One region of the Ruegeria sp. BHSB058 genome, then DNA from elsewhere that is predicted to be linked to it. Evidence: riboswitches for the same ligand, from Rfam matches in the RefSeq annotation. Region 1 holds a riboswitch; each other region holds the start of a gene.
What was found. Region 1 has a riboswitch for cobalamin ahead of AC2FNB_RS11110 (hypothetical protein). Riboswitches for the same ligand answer to the same signal wherever they lie in the genome.
Positions count from the first base shown of each region.

Region 1 (4,304 bases):
ATTTTCGCCATTGCCAATAGACCGGAGCAGGTAGATCTGCTCCGAACCCAACAAGACGCCCAGGCAAATACCCCAAACTCTTAACCAGCAGCGGAACATGCCCGAACCAAAACATTCTGGCGAGCGCTTGATAAGGCCAAGGGTGATCGCGATGTTGTACCAGCCCTGAACAGACACAGATCATTCTGTCGATTTCTTCGATGCCAGGCTGCAAAGGACCGAGCATCCCGCCAATCGAATGCCCGATGACCCAAAGCTTTGAATTTGGGAACCGACGACGCATTTCCATCCGAGCCGCGGGCATGTCGACCAATGCCCAGTCGGTCATGGATGACTTGGATTTCTTTAGGTTGCCGGTCAAAGAGTGGCCGAAATCCCGGTAATCGTACGTCAGACAAGCAATTCCGCGTTCTAAGGCCAGCCACGATGCGAAATGTCTGTAGTAGTCCCTCGGAACACCGGTCGCCCCATTGAGCACGACCGTAACTTCTGGCTGTTCCTTCGCATGAAAGAGGCGGGCAGACAGTTGGTAGTCGCCCGAGTGAATAAGAAGGTCTTCAGCTGACACCTGGTCCTGCATATTTAACTCCGCGCCCCTAGACCGGTCGGTCTAGTTCTGATCTCTGGACCAATTGGTCCAGTGCTGTCAATAATCCACGCAAATGACTGAACGTCCTTTGCCAACAAAAGAGCGCCTGATTCGGGCTGCGGCCGATCTTTTCCAGAGGTCGGGCTATCACGGGGTCGGGCTGAACGAAGTTCTTTCCGTGGCTGACGCACCCAAAGGATCGCTGTATCACCATTTCCCGAATGGAAAGGCCGATCTGGCGCTTGCGGCCGCTACTTGGGCGTCCGATGTGATGCTTGGTCTTATTGCCGCGTCATTTGAGCCTGCGGAAGATTTCCAGTCCGGGGCCACAACTCTTTGCAACAAGATAGCGAAACTTTTCGACAAATCAGGTCAGTGGGATACCTGCCCGATTTCCGCTACTTTGTTCGAAGGGCCGGACAACAATATATTCCGCAACCATGCCTATCACTTGTACGAGGGTTGGATAACCGAAGTCGCACATCACGCAAGGCGACTTGGAGTGGCCGAGCCAGAATTCGCGGCAGATACTGTGTTCATACTGCTCCAGGGCGGGTGGCAGTTGGCCCGGGCAAGGCGATCTTCGGAGACCCTAAGAAACGTGCCTTGCCGCTTGAGCAAGATGTCGACGTCTAAACAAATTCAGTAAACCCGCCCGGCGCGACAAAGGTGCTTGAGCCGCAGGATTCGTCTTGACCCAAAATTGTGCGCCCGCTAGCGATTAGGCGATGGTTTCCGGCCGCGTTCACGGTCGGAATGAAAAGGGAACACGGTACGGTTCTTCCAGAACCAAATCCGCGACTGCCCCCGCAACTGTAGGCGGCGAGCGAAGCCGAAATGCCACTGGTCCAAGGGCCGGGAAGGTCGGCAAAGCAGCGACCCGCAAGTCAGGAGACCTGCCATCGGAACTGAAACTCGAACTCGGGCGGGGTGTCCGGGACAGGGTCCGATAGCTGCTTGCTGTCCTTCCCGTCCGTTGTCCTCGTCACCAGCGCGGAGGGCGCGACATGATTTGGAAATCCGACAAGCACCTGTTCACAGCAACAGTGTGCCAGAAAACCGGTAAACCCTGCCCGGCATTGGCGCAAATGGGTAAAAAACTGGCACAGGCGATATCTGCGACAAAGCCATTGACTGCAGATGACTTCGAGATCGACGGAAGTTGCGCACTTGCACATTGTGCCACTGGGTGCGATGCCAGATTCCGCGCCGATCATTCTCGCATTCGAGTATTCTGCGGTGTGAATGACGAGGCGGATAGCGAACGCCTGAACCAGATTGAAGACGCTCTATTGAACTCTTCTCGGACCGTTTTTCCCTCGGGTTGGATCAAGCAGATGCCCTGCGCGTTCCTCGAAGCAGTTCCGCAGGGCAACCGGGCGGCAGAAACCGCCTGCCACGCGCCACTTTGAAAGAACGCCAACGCAAAAAATAGCCCTCAGCCCGGCCTCAGGGCCGATCTGCCACCATCTGCCCTTTCAGCGCCCAATCCATTTGGGGTTCGGTTTCGACGGCGCAGGGGCGAATGGCGCGTAGCCGTTTCAGCGCATCCGAAGGTCGTTCACCACATTCGACCATCAACCTCAGCGCAGCCATTCCCGATCTTCCGCAACCGCCACGACAGTGGATCAAAATTCGACCACCGCCCGCAAGTGCCTGCCGCGCAGACGCACTGGTCTCGGCCCATTTCGCCTGGACATGACTGGGCGGGATACCAAAATCTTCGATCGGCAAATGGACCCATCGGCAGGCGCGCGCCTGAATATCCAAGCCGAAACTGCGCGCGCCGTCTTGGATCATTTCGACCTCTGTCGTCATCGAAATCACTAGGCCCGGTTTCCAGTCGGCAATGGTGTCGAGGTCAGAAGGATAGTCTCCGCTCCGGCCCGGCATCTGGCAGATAGCCAATGTGCCTCCGCCCACCTGCAGCCCAAATATCACCAGTTGTGACACGATTAGCTCCCACACAACCAACACGCTGAAATCTGCATTCTCCAATCGATGCCTGAGTGTTTTACCCCGGCTTGCAAGCAATCCAAACCAAAATCGGACCTGCTGCTGTGGACGCGGGCATCGCGGCACACTACGCTGCGGTTTTAAGACGAATCCGGCAGAGCAGACATGACCGACACCGCACCCGCACCCTACCAGGTTCTTGCCCGAAAATATCGCCCCGAAACCTTTGCCGATCTGGTCGGCCAGGATTCGATGGTGCGGACACTAAGAAACGCCTTTGAAGCAGACCGGATTGCGCAGGCTTTTATCATGACCGGCATTCGCGGGACGGGTAAAACCACCACCGCACGGATCATCGCCAAGGGCATGAACTGCATCGGGCCGGATGGAAACGGAAAGCCGACAACTGAACCTTGCGGTCAGTGCGAGCATTGCGTTGCGATCATGGAAGGCCGTCATGTAGACGTGATGGAGATGGATGCAGCAAGCCGGACCGGTGTTGGCGACATTCGCGAGATCATCGACAGCGTTCGCTACCGCGCTGCCAGCGCGCGGTATAAGATTTACATTATCGACGAGGTTCACATGTTGTCGACCAGCGCGTTCAACGCGCTGCTGAAGACGCTTGAAGAACCTCCGGCGCACGTGAAATTCATTTTCGCGACAACTGAAATTCGCAAGGTTCCGGTCACAGTTCTGTCTCGTTGCCAGCGCTTTGATCTGCGTCGGATCGAACCCGAAGATATGATCGGCCTGCTACGCATGATCGCCGAATCGGAGGGAGCTCAGATCGCTGGCGACGCACTGGCTCTGATCACCCGCGCAGCTGAAGGTTCGGCCCGGGATGCGACCTCGCTTCTGGATCAGGCGATCTCGCATGGCGCCGGGGAGACCTCTGCGGATCAGGTACGTGCAATGTTGGGGCTGGCGGACCGGGGTCGGGTTCTGGACCTGATGGACATGATCCTGCGGGGCGATGCGGCGGGGGCATTGACCGAACTGGGTGCGCAATATGCCGAAGGCGCCGATCCATTGGCAGTGTTGCGAGATCTGGCCGAGATCACCCATTGGGTTTCTGTTGTCAAAATCACGCCTGATGCAGCACAAGACCCGACCGTTTCGCCCGACGAACGCGCGCGAGGGATACAAATGGCACAGGCGCTGCCTATGCGCGTTTTGACGCGGATGTGGCAGATGCTGCTGAAGGCGCTGGAGGAAGTTTCTGGTGCGCCTAATTCCATGATGGCCGCCGAGATGGCGATCATTCGTCTGACTCATGTCGCCGATCTACCCAGCCCGGAAGAACTGATCAAGCGACTGCAAGATGCGCCTGCGCCACCGGCACCGAACGGCCCGGGTGGAGGAGTTCCCTTGTCAGGCGGGAGTACGTCGACCGCACAGTCAACAGCATCTTATGCGCCAGGCAACCAGTCCGCTCGGCGTCACAACAGCGGTGCGCCAGTTGCAGCCCTCGCGCAGGACCTGCAAGCCGCTTTGGGGCGATACCCAACATTCGAACACGTGGTCGAACTGATCCGCTCCAATCGTGACGGCAAGTTGCTGGTCGATGTTGAGGACGGGATTCGCCTTGTTGCTTATCAACCGGGGCGTATTGAGTTTACCCCGTCCGACAAAGCGCCCAACGATCTGGCCCAGAGGCTGGGCGCAAGCCTGCAACGCTGGACGGGCAATCGTTGGGCTGTTTCGATCGTCTCGAATGGCGAGGCACAGACGATTTCGGAAATTCGCGATGCCGTCG
Region 1 is NZ_JBXWSF010000036.1:13,717-18,020, reverse strand. It holds gene AC2FNB_RS11120 (alpha/beta hydrolase family protein) at 1-580, opposite strand, end outside; gene AC2FNB_RS11115 (TetR/AcrR family transcriptional regulator) at 663-1,238, shown strand; cobalamin riboswitch at 1,302-1,507, shown strand; gene AC2FNB_RS11110 (hypothetical protein) at 1,597-2,001, shown strand; gene AC2FNB_RS11105 (protein-tyrosine phosphatase family protein) at 2,039-2,542, opposite strand; gene AC2FNB_RS11100 (DNA polymerase III subunit gamma/tau) at 2,711-4,304, shown strand, end outside.

Region 2 (4,304 bases), on a different contig from region 1:
CTGGCGGGGCATTTCGATCATTTCATCTGCAAGGCCGATGACAACCGCCGCGGGCGCGGCCATGACGAAATCCCGCAGATGCTGAAATCGGGCCTGATGTCGGGCGGAGTTGCCGAGGAGGCGATCAGCGTCATTCCCGACGAGGTCGAGGCGATCAACGCGGCGCTGGACATGGCGGCACCAGGCGACGTGCTGGTGATCTTTGGTGATGACACGGCGCGGTGCTGGAAGCAGATCATCTATTTCAATTCGGATGAGGATGCCGAGTCTGCCGAGGCGAGTGCGGCGGCGCCTGCACCCGTTCCCGGCGCGTTCGAGGAGCTGTTTGACAGCGATCAGGCGCTGATCCGGGATGAACGCGGCGTGCGGCTGCCGCGGGATGTTGGTGAGGACTCCGACTGAGGGGGCGACATGGACAGGATAGAGGCGCTTGAAACCGCGCTGACCATCACCTGCGCGCAAAGCGATCTGTTTCGTGTGGACGACGCGCGCCGGCTGACCGGGCCGGGCCTGATGTGGGACAGTCCGGGGGCGGTTGTCGATGTGTTTTTCGACGGTGATCTGGCGCAGCGTGTCACCGGCTTGTGGCAGGTGCATGCGCGCCGCGTGCTGGATGCGCTGGGCTGGCAGGATGAGGCGCTGGCGTGGCGGGCGTTCACCGGCGGCGTGAACCTGGCGATTTCCGCGCCGATGGATCAGCTGTATTCGGCGGTATTTGCGGCCCAGACCGCCTGGCATTTCTGTGCGGCGGAGTTGACGGGGGCGGCCTCGGGAAATTTCGAGGCGATGGTTGCCGACCTCAGGGGCGTCATGGAGCGTGAGGCCAACCCGGCCCTGATCGCGCTGATCAAGGCGGCGGAGAAGCACGGCGTCGATATCCTGTGCGACGATGACGAGATCTCGCTGGGTCACGGCGCGGGCAGCCGGACATGGGCCTGGGATGCGTTGCCCTCGCCCGACGCGGTGGATTGGGGCGCGTTGCACAACATTCCCGTCGCTTTCATCACCGGCACCAACGGCAAGACCACGACGACCCGTCTGCTGGAGGCGATTGCCCGTGCGTCGGGCCGGGTGGCGGGGCTGACCTCGACCGAGTTCGTGCGGGTGGGGGACGATATCCTGGACCGGGGCGACTATTCCGGGCCGGGCGGTGCACGGATGCTGTTGCGGGACCGTCGGCTTGAGATCGCCTGTCTTGAGGTGGCGCGCGGTGGCATCCTGCGCCGGGGGCTGCCGACCCGCGCGGCCTCGGCCGCGGTGGTGACGAATGTGGCCAACGATCATCTGGGCCAGTACGGCGTCAACACGGTGCCGGAACTGGCGCAGGCGAAGTTTGCCGTGCGCCGCGCCCTGAAGAAGGGCGGTGTTCTGGTCCTGAACGCGGATGATCCCTTTGTGCGGGACGAGGCGGAAACCACGCCGGGTGTGATCTGGTGGTTCTCGCTGGACCCGGAAAACGATCTGATCCGCCGCGCCCGCGAGCGGGGAGAGTGCTGTTCGTTCCTGCGTGGAGAAGAGATCGTGTTCTTCGATGGGCAGGCCGAGCAGGTCATTCAATCGGTTCGCGATGTGCCGCTGACCATGGGGGGTGCGGCGCGCTATAACATCCTGAACGCGATGGCGGCGCTGTGCCTTGCGCGTGCGATGGAGATCCCGGTTGAGGCCATTCGCGCCGGGCTGGCCGGGTTCAGGCCCGATGCCCGTGACAATCCGGGCCGGTGCAACGAGTTCGCCTTTAACGGCGCGCGGGTGTTTGTCGATTTTGCCCACAATCCACATTCGATTGCGGCCGTGTGCGAGGCGCTGGGCGGGCTGTCGGCAAAGCGGCGCTTCATCGTGCTGAGCCATGCGGGCGATCGGTCGGACCAGGATATCCGGGAGGTCACCAGAACGGCGCTGGGGTTTCAACCGGATGTGGTGGTCGCCGCCGAGTTGGAAGGGTATCTGCGGGGGCGTGAGCTGGGCGAGATTCCGGCGCTGATCCGGCAGACCGCCACGGAATGCGGGCTGCGGGAGGATCAGGTTCTGCGCGCGGCCTCGCCGGTCGAGGCCAGCAGGATGATCCTGGATCGGGTCGAGCCCGGTGATCTGGCGCTGTTGCTGGTTCTGTCAGAGCGCGATGCGGTGCTGAACCTTTTGCAGAGCTAGCCCGGGCGCGCGCAGAATTTTCTTGCCGCACCGTAAGGATTGCACTAAGCGCGCGGTACCGGTCCCGAAAGGGCTAAGAGGGAATCCGAGGTGCCGCGCGGCATCAACCGGAACTGCCCCCGCAACTGTAGGCGGCGAGCGCTGTCCGTTCGTGTCACTGGGCCTTTCAGGTCTGGGAAGACAGGACAGGCGACGACCCGTCAGTCAGGAGACCTGCCGGTAAAAACCGAAACACACCGGACGGGGTTGTCCGGGGAGGTTGCCAAAGGATCCTGCCGGGGGGCCGTGCGCCGCCCTGCACCGACAGAAGACGAAATGCGACTGTCGCTTTGGTCAATGCCCTTTCACCCGTTCTCCGGTCATTGACATATGGAGATCGATCATCATGGTTTTGCGTACCGGCCTTGTGGGCCTTTCCCTGTCTCTGTCGGCGGCAAGTGTGGCCGCCAGCGAAAGTTTTCCGCTGACCATCGAAAACTGCGGCCATTCGGTGACGTTCGAGGCGCCAGTGGCGTCGGCGGTCACGGTCGGTCAGGCCGCGACCGAGGTGCTTTATGCGCTGGGGCTGGGCGAGCAGGTTCTGGGAACCTCGGTCTGGTTCAACGAGGTTCTGCCTGAATTTGCCGAGGTGAACGCCAAGGTGGAGCGTCTGGCCGACAACGACCCCAGCTTTGAAAGCGTGGTTGCCAGGCGGCCCGGTCTGGTGGCGGCGCAATATGAATGGCATGTCGGCCCCGAAGGCATCGTTGCCACGCGCGAACAGTTTCACGAACTGGGCATTCCGACCTATGTGATGCCCGCCGATTGCGTCGGCAAGGACAACTCGGTCGGCAGTGACGGGACGCGGATCGAGATGTTCTCGACCGATACGCTGTATCAGGGGATCGAGGAACTGGCCGCTGTCTTTGGGGCGTCCGAGAAGGGTGCGGAACTGGTGGCGGACTACAGGGCGCGCGAGGCCGCAGCCATTGCCAGGGCGAAGGCGGTGGAACTTGACGACGTGTCCGCCGTGTTCTGGTTCTCGTCCCCGGAGATGGAAAGCGATCCGTTCGTGGCCGGGCAGAAAGGCGCGCCGGGATATATGATGAACGCGCTGGGCATCCGCAACGTCATCGAAACGGATGAGGAATGGCCGACGGTGGGCTGGGAAACCATTGCCAAGGCCAATCCGACCGTCATCGTGATCGCCAAGATGGACCGTCGCCGCTTTGCCGCCGATGACTATGAGAAAAAGCTGGAGTTTCTGCGCAACGACCCGGTGGCCAGCCGGATGGATGCGGTCAGGAACGACCGCATCGTCATCATGGACGCACAGGCCATGGACGCCACCATACGCGCAATTCCGGCGCTGGAGGATCTGGCCGAGGAGTTGAGCAGCGGCGGTAACAGCCAGTGAGCGAGATCGCCGCAATCGCCCGGCACGTACTGGGGGCCGTGTGCCTTGCCGTGCCGGTGCTGGTTGCGGCGGTTCTGGCGGGCGCGATGATCGGGGAAACCGCGCTTGCGCCCGAGCTTGTGTTTTCAGTGCTGGCCAACAAGCTGGCCGGGGCGGGTCTGGCCGTCGATCCGATCGATCAGGGGATCGTGTGGAGTTACCGGCTGCCACGGGCGCTGGTCGCCGCGGCCTGCGGCGCGGGACTGGCCGTGGCGGGTGTGGTGCTGCAGGCGCTGCTGCGCAACGCGCTGGCCGATCCGTATATTCTGGGCATCTCTGCCGGGGCCTCGACCGGGGCGGTGGCGGTGACCATCGCCGGATTGGGCGGCGGCGCGTTGTCCCTGTCCTTTGGCGCGTTCAACGGTGCGCTGCTGGCTTTTGGGTTCGTTGCCATCCTGGCCCGTGCGGCGGGTGCGGGTGGCGGACGGGCGGCAACGGCGCAGATCGTTCTGGCGGGGATTGCGGGATCGCAGCTGTTCAACGCGATGACGGCCTTCATCATCGCCAAATCCGCCAATGCCGATCAGGCGCGCGGAATCATGTTCTGGCTGATGGGCAACCTGAGCGGGGTGCGCTGGCCGGATGTGTATCTTGCGATACCTGTGGCTTTTGCCGGCTGGCTGATCTGCCGTTTTCACGCCCGCGCGCTGGATGCCTTTACCTTTGGTTCGGATTCCGCGGCGTCGCTGGGCATACCCGTCCGGCGGGTGCAGGCGGTGCT
Region 2 is NZ_JBXWSF010000004.1:12,019-16,322, forward strand. It holds gene cphA (cyanophycin synthetase) at 1-402, shown strand, start outside; gene AC2FNB_RS01605 (Mur ligase family protein) at 412-2,148, shown strand; cobalamin riboswitch at 2,191-2,383, shown strand; gene AC2FNB_RS01610 (ABC transporter substrate-binding protein) at 2,534-3,544, shown strand; gene AC2FNB_RS01615 (FecCD family ABC transporter permease) at 3,541-4,304, shown strand, end outside.
Region 2: linked by a shared signal. The riboswitch ahead of AC2FNB_RS01610 (ABC transporter substrate-binding protein) and the one ahead of AC2FNB_RS11110 (hypothetical protein) in region 1 are both predicted to bind cobalamin.

Region 3 (4,304 bases), on a different contig from region 1:
CATCCAAAGGAAACGCCCCCGAAACGCGGTTCCGGGGGCGTTTTGTTTCGGAGTGACTGAAATTATTCGGCGGCCTTCAGTTCCTTGCCTTGCGGAATGACCTCGTAACCGGGCTCTTCGGGTTCATCATCGACCATCTCGGGCGGGAAGCCCGGGGCGCGGATATCGAGGCCCGTTGCTTCTTCGAGGCGCTTGATGATGTTGGGAGACAACTCGCGGGGGCCAAAACGCGCGATCCCGTCGTTGAAGATGTCGATCAGAACCGGGTTGATCTCCAACGGCACGTTGGCGCGATCCGCAACTTCCTGGAACAGGCCGATGTCCTTTTTCACCAGATCCATTGTGAAGGAAATATCGCGCGAACCGTTCAGGATCACCTGGCTTTCGGTTTCATGCACGAACGAGGTGCCGGACGAGATTTTCATCGCCTCATAGGCGGTGTTCAGATCCATGCCCGCAGCCTTGGCAACAACCAATGCTTCGCAACAGGTCACAAGGTTTGCTGTCGCCAGATAATTGGTGAGAACCTTCAGAACCGAAGCCGACCCGAGGTCGCCAGTGTGCAGGATGCGGCGGCCCATCGTGGTGAGGAAGGGCAGGATACGTTCGAACGTCGCGCGGTCGCAGCCCGCGAAAATCGAGATGTTGCCGGTATCCGCCCGATGGCAGCCGCCCGAAACCGGGCAGTCCACCGCGGCGCCGCCGCGCTCGATCACCATGGCGCCGAGCCTTTTGACCTCGGCCTCGTCGGTGGTCGACATCTCCATCCAGATCTTGCCCGGCTTCACTTCGGGCAGCATCTGTTGCATCACCGCGTCCGAGGCCGCAGGCGATGGCAGGCAGGTGATGACGGCGTCACATTCGCGCATCAGCTGTGCCGGACCGTCCGCGCGTTTGGCGCCACGCTCGACGAACATGTCGACCAGATTTTCATTCAGGTCATGCACCGCCAGATCAATTCCGTTCCGCAAGAGCGAGCCTGACAGTTTGTGGCCCACATTACCCAGACCGATGAAACCAACTTTCATGGATTTGTCCTCCCCGGCGGGCGTATGCCCGCGTATACGATTCATGCGGTGACTATGAAGCTTTGAAATCGGCAAGAGAAACGAATAATAATGATCGCAATGGTCAAAAAATTTTGGTGATAAATGGACCGCCTTCCAAATCCGGCCTGGTTGCGAACGTTTGAGGCGGCGGCACGCCATCTGAACTTTACCACGGCGGCGAAAGAACTTGGGCTGACCCAGACGGCAGTGTCGCTGCATATCCGCTCGCTGGAAGAGGATTTGGGCGAAAAACTGTTTCTGCGCGCCGCGCGTCGGATCGAATTGACCGAACTTGGCCAATCCTATGCGCTGACCGTGCGGCGGGCGCTGTCGGATATCGCGCTCAGCACCAACAGCCTGTTTGGTCCGGCCACCCGCCAAAGCCTGACAATACGGGCAGCAATTTCGACCGCCACCTATTGGATCGCGGCGGAATTGCCTGATTTCAGCGCGCAATATCCGGAAATCCCTGTGCGGCTGGTGTCGCATATCTGGAATGACAGCGCCGCCCCTGCAGATGTCGATATCGAGATCCGGTTGGGATATGGCGATTGGCCGGGCGTCATGGCCGAGAAGTTGAGCGAGGAAACCATCGTTCCGGTCTGCCGTGCCGGTGACCCCGTTCCCACCATCCGGCAGATGCACAGCGGGCCGTTGATCCACATTCTCGGCTACGAGGACAACTGGGCGCGCTACCTTGAGGCGCACGGGCTTGACCACGACCCATCGGCAACCCGGCACGCCGTCGATACCACGGTCGCGGCGTTGCAACTGGTGATGGGAGGGGCGGGTTACGCCACCATCCTCGGCCGTTTTGCGCGCAATGCCATATCCCAGGGCGCACCGCTGCAAATTGCCGGGCCACCGATTCCCTTTGGGCAGTCGCATTACCTGATCCGATCCGACGCGGCGACATCGGTTTCCGGTTCAGCACGCCTTTTCGAGGCATGGCTGCGGGACAGGTTGGCTGGCGATGCCGCTGGTTAACGATGGCGGGTCGCTTTTTCACCCTGACGGTTCACAAGCCTGACGCCGCGCTTGACAAGTCCCCTGCCCTTGCCGCATGTCCGCGCTGTTGGTGTCTGCGCGAGCAGATGAAAAGGGAATGCGTCAGCGGTTCACCGTCAAACGCAGCCGCCCCCGCGACCGTGACCGGAGAGGGTGCCCAAATGCCACTGGCCGACAGGCCGGGAAGGCGGGACACCCGACAGGGACAAGCCCTGACATCCGTAAGCCGGGAGACCTGCCAGCGCCCGAAGACCAGACCGGACGGGGTGTTCCGGTGTCGGGCCGTGGCCCGCATGAAACCCCGTTCCCCGAAACCTGAATGGGGGGATGAGAGACGTGACCGAGCCTGCACCAGTCGAACTGCTGGTCTGCACCACCTGCCGCCGGGGTCTGCCCATCGAGGATGACGCCCAGCGCCCGGGCGCGCTGTTGCACAAGGCGCTGACCGAGGTCGAACTGCCCGATGGCGTTCTGCTGAAACCGGTCGAGTGTCTGTCGAACTGCGATCAGGGCTGTTCGATCGTGCTGCGTGGCGGGCCGTCGCGCTGGACCTTCGTCTATGAGAACCTGAGCGAAACAGACGATGTCGCGATCATCGTCGAAGGCGCGACCAAATACCTGGCCACCGAGGACGGGCTGGTAAAGTGGCGCGACCGCCCCGAACATTTCCGCAAGAACTGCGCCGCCCGCATTCCCCCGATTGGAGCCTGAGCCATGAGCACCCTTGAAAAACTTCCCGTCACCGTGATTACCGGCTTTCTGGGCTCGGGCAAGACCACGCTGATCCGCCACCTGATGCAGAACCCACAGGGCAAGCGGTTGGCCGTGGTGGTCAACGAATTCGGCGATGTGGGCGTCGATGGTGAGATCCTGAAAAGTTGCGCCATTCCGGATTGCCCGGCGGAAAACATCATGGAGCTTGCCAATGGCTGTATCTGCTGCACCGTGGCCGACGATTTCATCCCCACCATCGAGGCGCTGATGGCGCTGGAGCCGCGCCCCGATCACATCCTGATCGAAACCTCGGGTCTGGCGCTGCCGAAACCGTTGCTCAAGGCGTTCGACTGGCCCGACATCCGGTCGAAGATCACCGTGGACGGTGTGATTGCGCTGGCCGATGCCGAGGCGGTGGCCGCTGGTCGCTTCGCGCCGAACGTCGAAGCGGTGGACGCCCAGCGCATGGCGGACGAGTCCATCGACCACGAAACGCCGCTGTCAGAGGTGTTCGAAGACCAGATTTCCTGCGCCGATATCATCCTGCTGACCAAGCCCGACCTGGCCGGACCCGACGGCGTTGCGAAGGCCAGGGAAATCATCGCTGCCGAGGCCCCGCGCCCGCTGCCGGTGGTCGAGGTCGCCGAAGGGGCCGTGGACGTGCGCGTTATCCTGGGGCTGGAGGCCGCTGCCGAGGATGACATGGATGCCCGCCCATCGCACCACGACGGGGCGGACGATCATGAACACGATGATTTCGAAAGCGTCGTGATCGAGTTGCCCGAGCAATCCGATCCCGCCGACCTGATGGCCCGGATCGAACGTCTGGCAAACGAATTGAACATCCTGCGCGTCAAAGGGTACGCCGCCGTATCCGACAAACCGATGCGTCTGCTGGTGCAGGCTGTGGGCGCGCGTGTTCGCCACCAATACGACCGGGCTTGGAAACCGGGCGAAGAGCGCCGCTCGCGCCTGGTAGTGATTGCCGAGCATGACGACATCAACGAAGCCGCAATTCGCGGTATTCTCGAAGGTGTGGCCGAGGCCGCCGAATAAGGGACCGAGACGCCAATGCATGTCGTCTTTCGCGAAAGCCACGGTCTGGAAGAGACCGAAACACCGACCGATCTGGGCCAGAGCCCGGGCGATCTGGTGGTGCTGTCCTTTTCCGACAGCGACCTTGGCGCGTTCGCGGCGGGCTGGCATCGCGGCGGCGGAGCCGAGGGGCGGATGCCGTCATTGCGGCTGGCAAATCTGTCGGCGCTTAAGCATCCGCTGTCGGTCGATACCTATGTCGAACAGACGCTGGAGGGGGCCAAGGGCATCCTGATCCGGCTTATAGGCGGCGTGCCGTACTGGTCTTACGGGCTGCAGCAGGTTCATGCGCTGGCGCAATCGAAAGGGCTGGCGCTGGCTGTTCTGCCAGCGGACGGGCGTGAGGATACCCGGCTGGACGACTATTCCACCCTGCCGGTCTCGACCCTGCGCCGCCTTGCGCATCTGTGCGATACCGGCGGCGAGGTGGCGGCCCAG
Region 3 is NZ_JBXWSF010000024.1:10,984-15,287, forward strand. It holds gene AC2FNB_RS08465 (NAD(P)-dependent oxidoreductase) at 63-1,073, opposite strand; gene AC2FNB_RS08470 (LysR family transcriptional regulator) at 1,152-2,036, shown strand; cobalamin riboswitch at 2,108-2,314, shown strand; gene AC2FNB_RS08475 (DUF1636 family protein) at 2,385-2,768, shown strand; gene cobW (cobalamin biosynthesis protein CobW) at 2,772-3,827, shown strand; gene cobN (cobaltochelatase subunit CobN) at 3,843-4,304, shown strand, end outside.
Region 3: linked by a shared signal. The riboswitch ahead of AC2FNB_RS08475 (DUF1636 family protein) and the one ahead of AC2FNB_RS11110 (hypothetical protein) in region 1 are both predicted to bind cobalamin.

Region 4 (4,304 bases), on a different contig from region 1:
AGCGCCTGTCCCAGTGCGCCGGTGAACCCGTTGGACGCTACCCAACCCCGAACCTCGCTGTCCTGCGCATCCAGCCAGGCATCAAGCGCGGCCTGTTCGATTACATGCAGGTGCAGGGCGTGGTCGGAGGGAGGGGCAAAAGACAGGGGCATGAACGGCTCGCTTGGTTGAGGTGCGGCCAGACTACCTTGCGCCGGGGCACCTGCAAGCCATTTCAGATCGAAAGATGCCGTTGGTCCCAAACCGCAACCAACGACTGCTCGCCGACCCGGATCAGGCGGAACAGCGTGGCGCTGGCGGCGACGTGGTCTCCGGCATCCACGGCTTCTGACACATCTCCCGCCACGCGGGTCAGCGCCGTCATGCCGACCTGTTCGGCAATCGCCACCAGCGAGCGTGCGGCCTTGCGCAGACCCAGCCAATCCCGCTGTCGCCACATGAGTTCGCATCGCGACAGCCGCAGGGCCAGCTCTTCGATGGCGCGGCATACCACATCCTCGGCGCCCGAATCGCCCAGCTGATCGTAAAGATTTCCCAGAGGGTCCGGATCCAGTCGCACGGTTTCCCTCTGAACGAGTGTGATCACTTTCTCCACCACGTTCACCCCAATAAAGTCGCACCCCCACGGCACGGTCGCATCCTCGCGCCACAGTGGTTGGCAAAAGGTTTCGGCAAAAGTGGATAATGTCTCGAATTTTGTTTCAATTCGGATTAGATCACGCTGCAGCACAGAAAACCTTGGGGATTTACTGGAATGGACTTCGCTAAACCTCTGCCGAATTATCTGGTCAAGCGCTACCATGGCTGGAAAGCCACGACCTATGCCGAGAACGAGGCCTGGTACCGCACATTGGCCAACGAAGGGCAGCATCCGCGCGCCATGGTGATCTCCTGCTGCGACAGCCGGGTGCACGTCACATCTATCTTCGGCGCCGATCAGGGCGAATTCTTCATCCACCGCAACATTGCCAACCTGGTACCGCCCTATGCGCCCGATGGCGATCACCACGGCACCAGCGCGGCCATCGAATATGCGGTCACCGCGCTGAAGGTCGCGCATCTGATCGTGCTGGGCCATTCGCAATGTGGTGGCGTTCAGGGCTGTATCGACATGTGCAAGGGGCAGGCGCCACAGCTTGAGGCCAAGGAAAGCTTCGTCGGGCGCTGGATGGATATCCTGAAACCGAAATACGATCTGGTTGCCGATCTCAAGGACAACATCGAACAGGCCCGCCAGTTCGAGAAACAGGCCGTGGTGGCCTCGCTGGAAAACCTGATGACCTTCCCGTTCGTCGCCTCCGCCGTCGAGGCCAAAAGCCTCAGCATTCACGGCCTGTGGACCGACATCGGCGCAGGCGGATTGCAGAGCTATGATCCTGCGAAAGGAAAGTTCGAACCGGTCTGAGTGACCCGGGCGCCGATCTTCGACGCCCGAACCGCTTCTGGAAATCAGCCCAGCCGCCGCGACAGGAACGTTCCGTCTGCGATTGATGCCTGGTCCGCGCGCAAGCGCCCGGTCAGCTCTGCATCACCGCCGGTTTGCCCCCATTGACCAAAGTGCACGTGGTCGGTGATCGCGCGGCGCGGCAGCCAACCAGCCTTTTCAAGTTCCGGCCTGTCGTGAAAACCACGGACCAGCCCGACACAAAGATATGCGACGGGTACAACCTCGGCAGGCAGGTTCAGCACCTCTTTCAGCGCGCCATTGTCAAGGATCGACACCCAGCCCACCCCCAGCCCCTCGGCTCGTGCCGCCAGCCAGAAATTCTGTACCGCACAGACCGACGAGAACATGTCCATCACCGGTATATGAGTGCGACCGATCACCACCGGCCCGGAGCGGCTGCGGTCGCAAGTGATGCAGATGTTGATCGGCGCCTCGAGGATACCTTCCAGCTTGAGCTTGCGATAAGTGTCGCGCTGCTCGACCGGGAACATCAGCGCGGCCTCAGCATGGGCCTTGGCAAACAGCTCATGCACCTGCCGGCGCATATCACGGTCCTGCAGGATCAGGAAATCCCACGGCTGCATGAATCCCACCGATGGCGCGTGATGCGCCGCCAAAAGGACACGGCTCAACCGGTCTTCGGGTATCGGGTCCGGCAGGAAATCCCCGCGGGTGTCGCGACGGTTGAGGATGGTTCGATAAACCGCTTCGCGGCTCGCCTTGTCAAAGGCGTCGGGCGCCATCAGCGCCGGTTCGGTGGTAATGGCCATCGGAGTCCCCTTGGATGGTCCCGCGCCGCCCGCCGTCCACGCAGGCTGCGCCATCCCTTCCGGCCGGTCTTCTGACTCGGGATCTTCCCGCGCGAACCCCTTCCCGGCCAAGGCCAGTGGTTCATGTCCGCACAGTCCCCCTTACAGCGTTGGGCACGTCGCGGGTTTGCACCGCGTTCCCGATTCTCCCGCACGGGCGGGCACCGAAAGGTGGCCGGACATTAGTCGGTCACGCAGGCAGGTCAACGAAAAAGGGGCACGGTTTCCGCGCCCCTGACATTCCCAATCCGAAGGAGCTTCACCCCTTCTTCAGAACTTCCCGTCCCAGCAGCTCGGCGATCTGCACCGCGTTCAGCGCCGCGCCCTTGCGCAGGTTGTCGCTGACGCACCACAGGTTGATGCCGTTCTCGATGGTCGAATCCTGGCGAATGCGGCTGATGAAGGTGGCGAAATCGCCGACGCATTCCACCGGGGTGACATAGCCACCGGCCTCGCGCTTGTCGATCACCATGATGCCGGGTGCCTCGCGCAGGATGTCGCGCGCCTCGTCTTCGTCCAGGAACTCCTCGAACTCGATGTTCACCGCCTCGGAATGGCCGACAAAGACCGGAACGCGGACGCAGGTCGCGGTGACCTTGATCTTGGGGTCGACGATCTTCTTGGTTTCGGCGACCATCTTCCACTCTTCCTTGGTCGAGCCATCCTCCATGAAGACGTCGATATGCGGAATGACGTTGAAGGCGATCTGCTTCTGGAACTTCTTCGGCTCGACCTCGTTGATCGGGTTGTAGACGGCCTTGGTCTGATCCCACAGCTCGTCCATGCCTTCCTTGCCCGCTCCCGACACCGACTGATAGGTCGACACCACGACGCGCTTGATCCTGGCACGGTCATGCAGCGGTTTCAGCGCAACCACCATCTGCGCGGTCGAGCAGTTGGGGTTCGCGATGATATTCTTCTTGGAATAGTCGTGGATCGCCTGCGGGTTCACTTCCGGCACGATCAGCGGAATGTCCGGGTCATAGCGATAGAGCGACGAGTTGTCGATCACGACACAGCCCGCCGCTGCCGCCTTGGGCGCGTAATCCTTGGTCGCGGCCGAACCCACGGCAAACAACGCCATGTCCCAGCCGGTAAAGTCAAAGGTGGCCAAGTCCTGGGTCTTGATCGTCTTGTCGCCAAAGCTGACTTCGGTGCCCAGCGAACGACGGCTTGCCAAAGCGGCAATTTCGTCCACGGGGAACTGGCGCTCGGCCAGGATGTTCAGCATTTCGCGGCCCACGTTGCCCGTGGCGCCGACGACGACGACGCGATAGCCCATGTCTTGTCTCCTGAGTTAAGGACGCGCGTTCATAGCACCCTTTGTCGCAGAAGAAAGGGGGCAGGCGGCGTATTTGCGTCCCTGACGTCAATTTGAGGCGTGGCGCTGTGTCTCAGCCCCCGGCCAGAAGGCCCTCATAGACCTCGACCAGCGCATTTGCTTCGCCCTCGATATCAAAATGCGTCTCTACATGGGCGCGGGCCGTCACTCCGGACCGGGCCAGAGAATCGCGGTCCGCCAGCATCTCCGCCGCCGCGCCGGCCAGCGCCTGGATGTTGTTCGGGGCCACGACGCGGCCCAGCGACGGGTCGGTCACGATTTCGGAAAACGCGCCCACATCGGTGGCCACCACCGGCACACCGCAGGCCATCGCCTCCAGCGGGGTCAGGCCGAACCCTTCCCATCGCTGGGGGGCGATGAACAGGTCCAGCACCTGATACCATTCCGCGATCCGGTCCACGGTGACCTCGGGCTTGAACAGGATGCGGTGGGCCAGCCCGGCGTCTGCGACCTTCTGTTTCAGATCGTTCAGAAAGCCGGTGTGCTGCTCGGTCGCCCGGCCCATGACAATGCCCGATACATCGTCGAACCGCCCACACAGATCGATCATCGCATCGACAAAGGCATCCGTGCCTTTCTGGTGCCGGATGCGGCCATAACAGCCCAGCAATATCCCGTCGGGCAGTCCCAGTTGCGCCCGCACGGCAGCGCGATCCTTGGGCGGGGTGAAATCCTGCAGGTTGATCCCGTGCATGATCACGCGCGC
Region 4 is NZ_JBXWSF010000006.1:75,445-79,748, forward strand. It holds gene AC2FNB_RS02845 (leucyl aminopeptidase family protein) at 1-152, opposite strand, end outside; gene AC2FNB_RS02850 (hypothetical protein) at 215-604, opposite strand; gene AC2FNB_RS02855 (carbonic anhydrase) at 755-1,405, shown strand; gene bluB (5,6-dimethylbenzimidazole synthase) at 1,450-2,217, opposite strand; cobalamin riboswitch at 2,262-2,440, opposite strand; gene AC2FNB_RS02865 (aspartate-semialdehyde dehydrogenase) at 2,516-3,538, opposite strand; gene AC2FNB_RS02870 (glycosyltransferase family 4 protein) at 3,651-4,304, opposite strand, start outside.
Region 4: linked by a shared signal. The riboswitch ahead of bluB (5,6-dimethylbenzimidazole synthase) and the one ahead of AC2FNB_RS11110 (hypothetical protein) in region 1 are both predicted to bind cobalamin.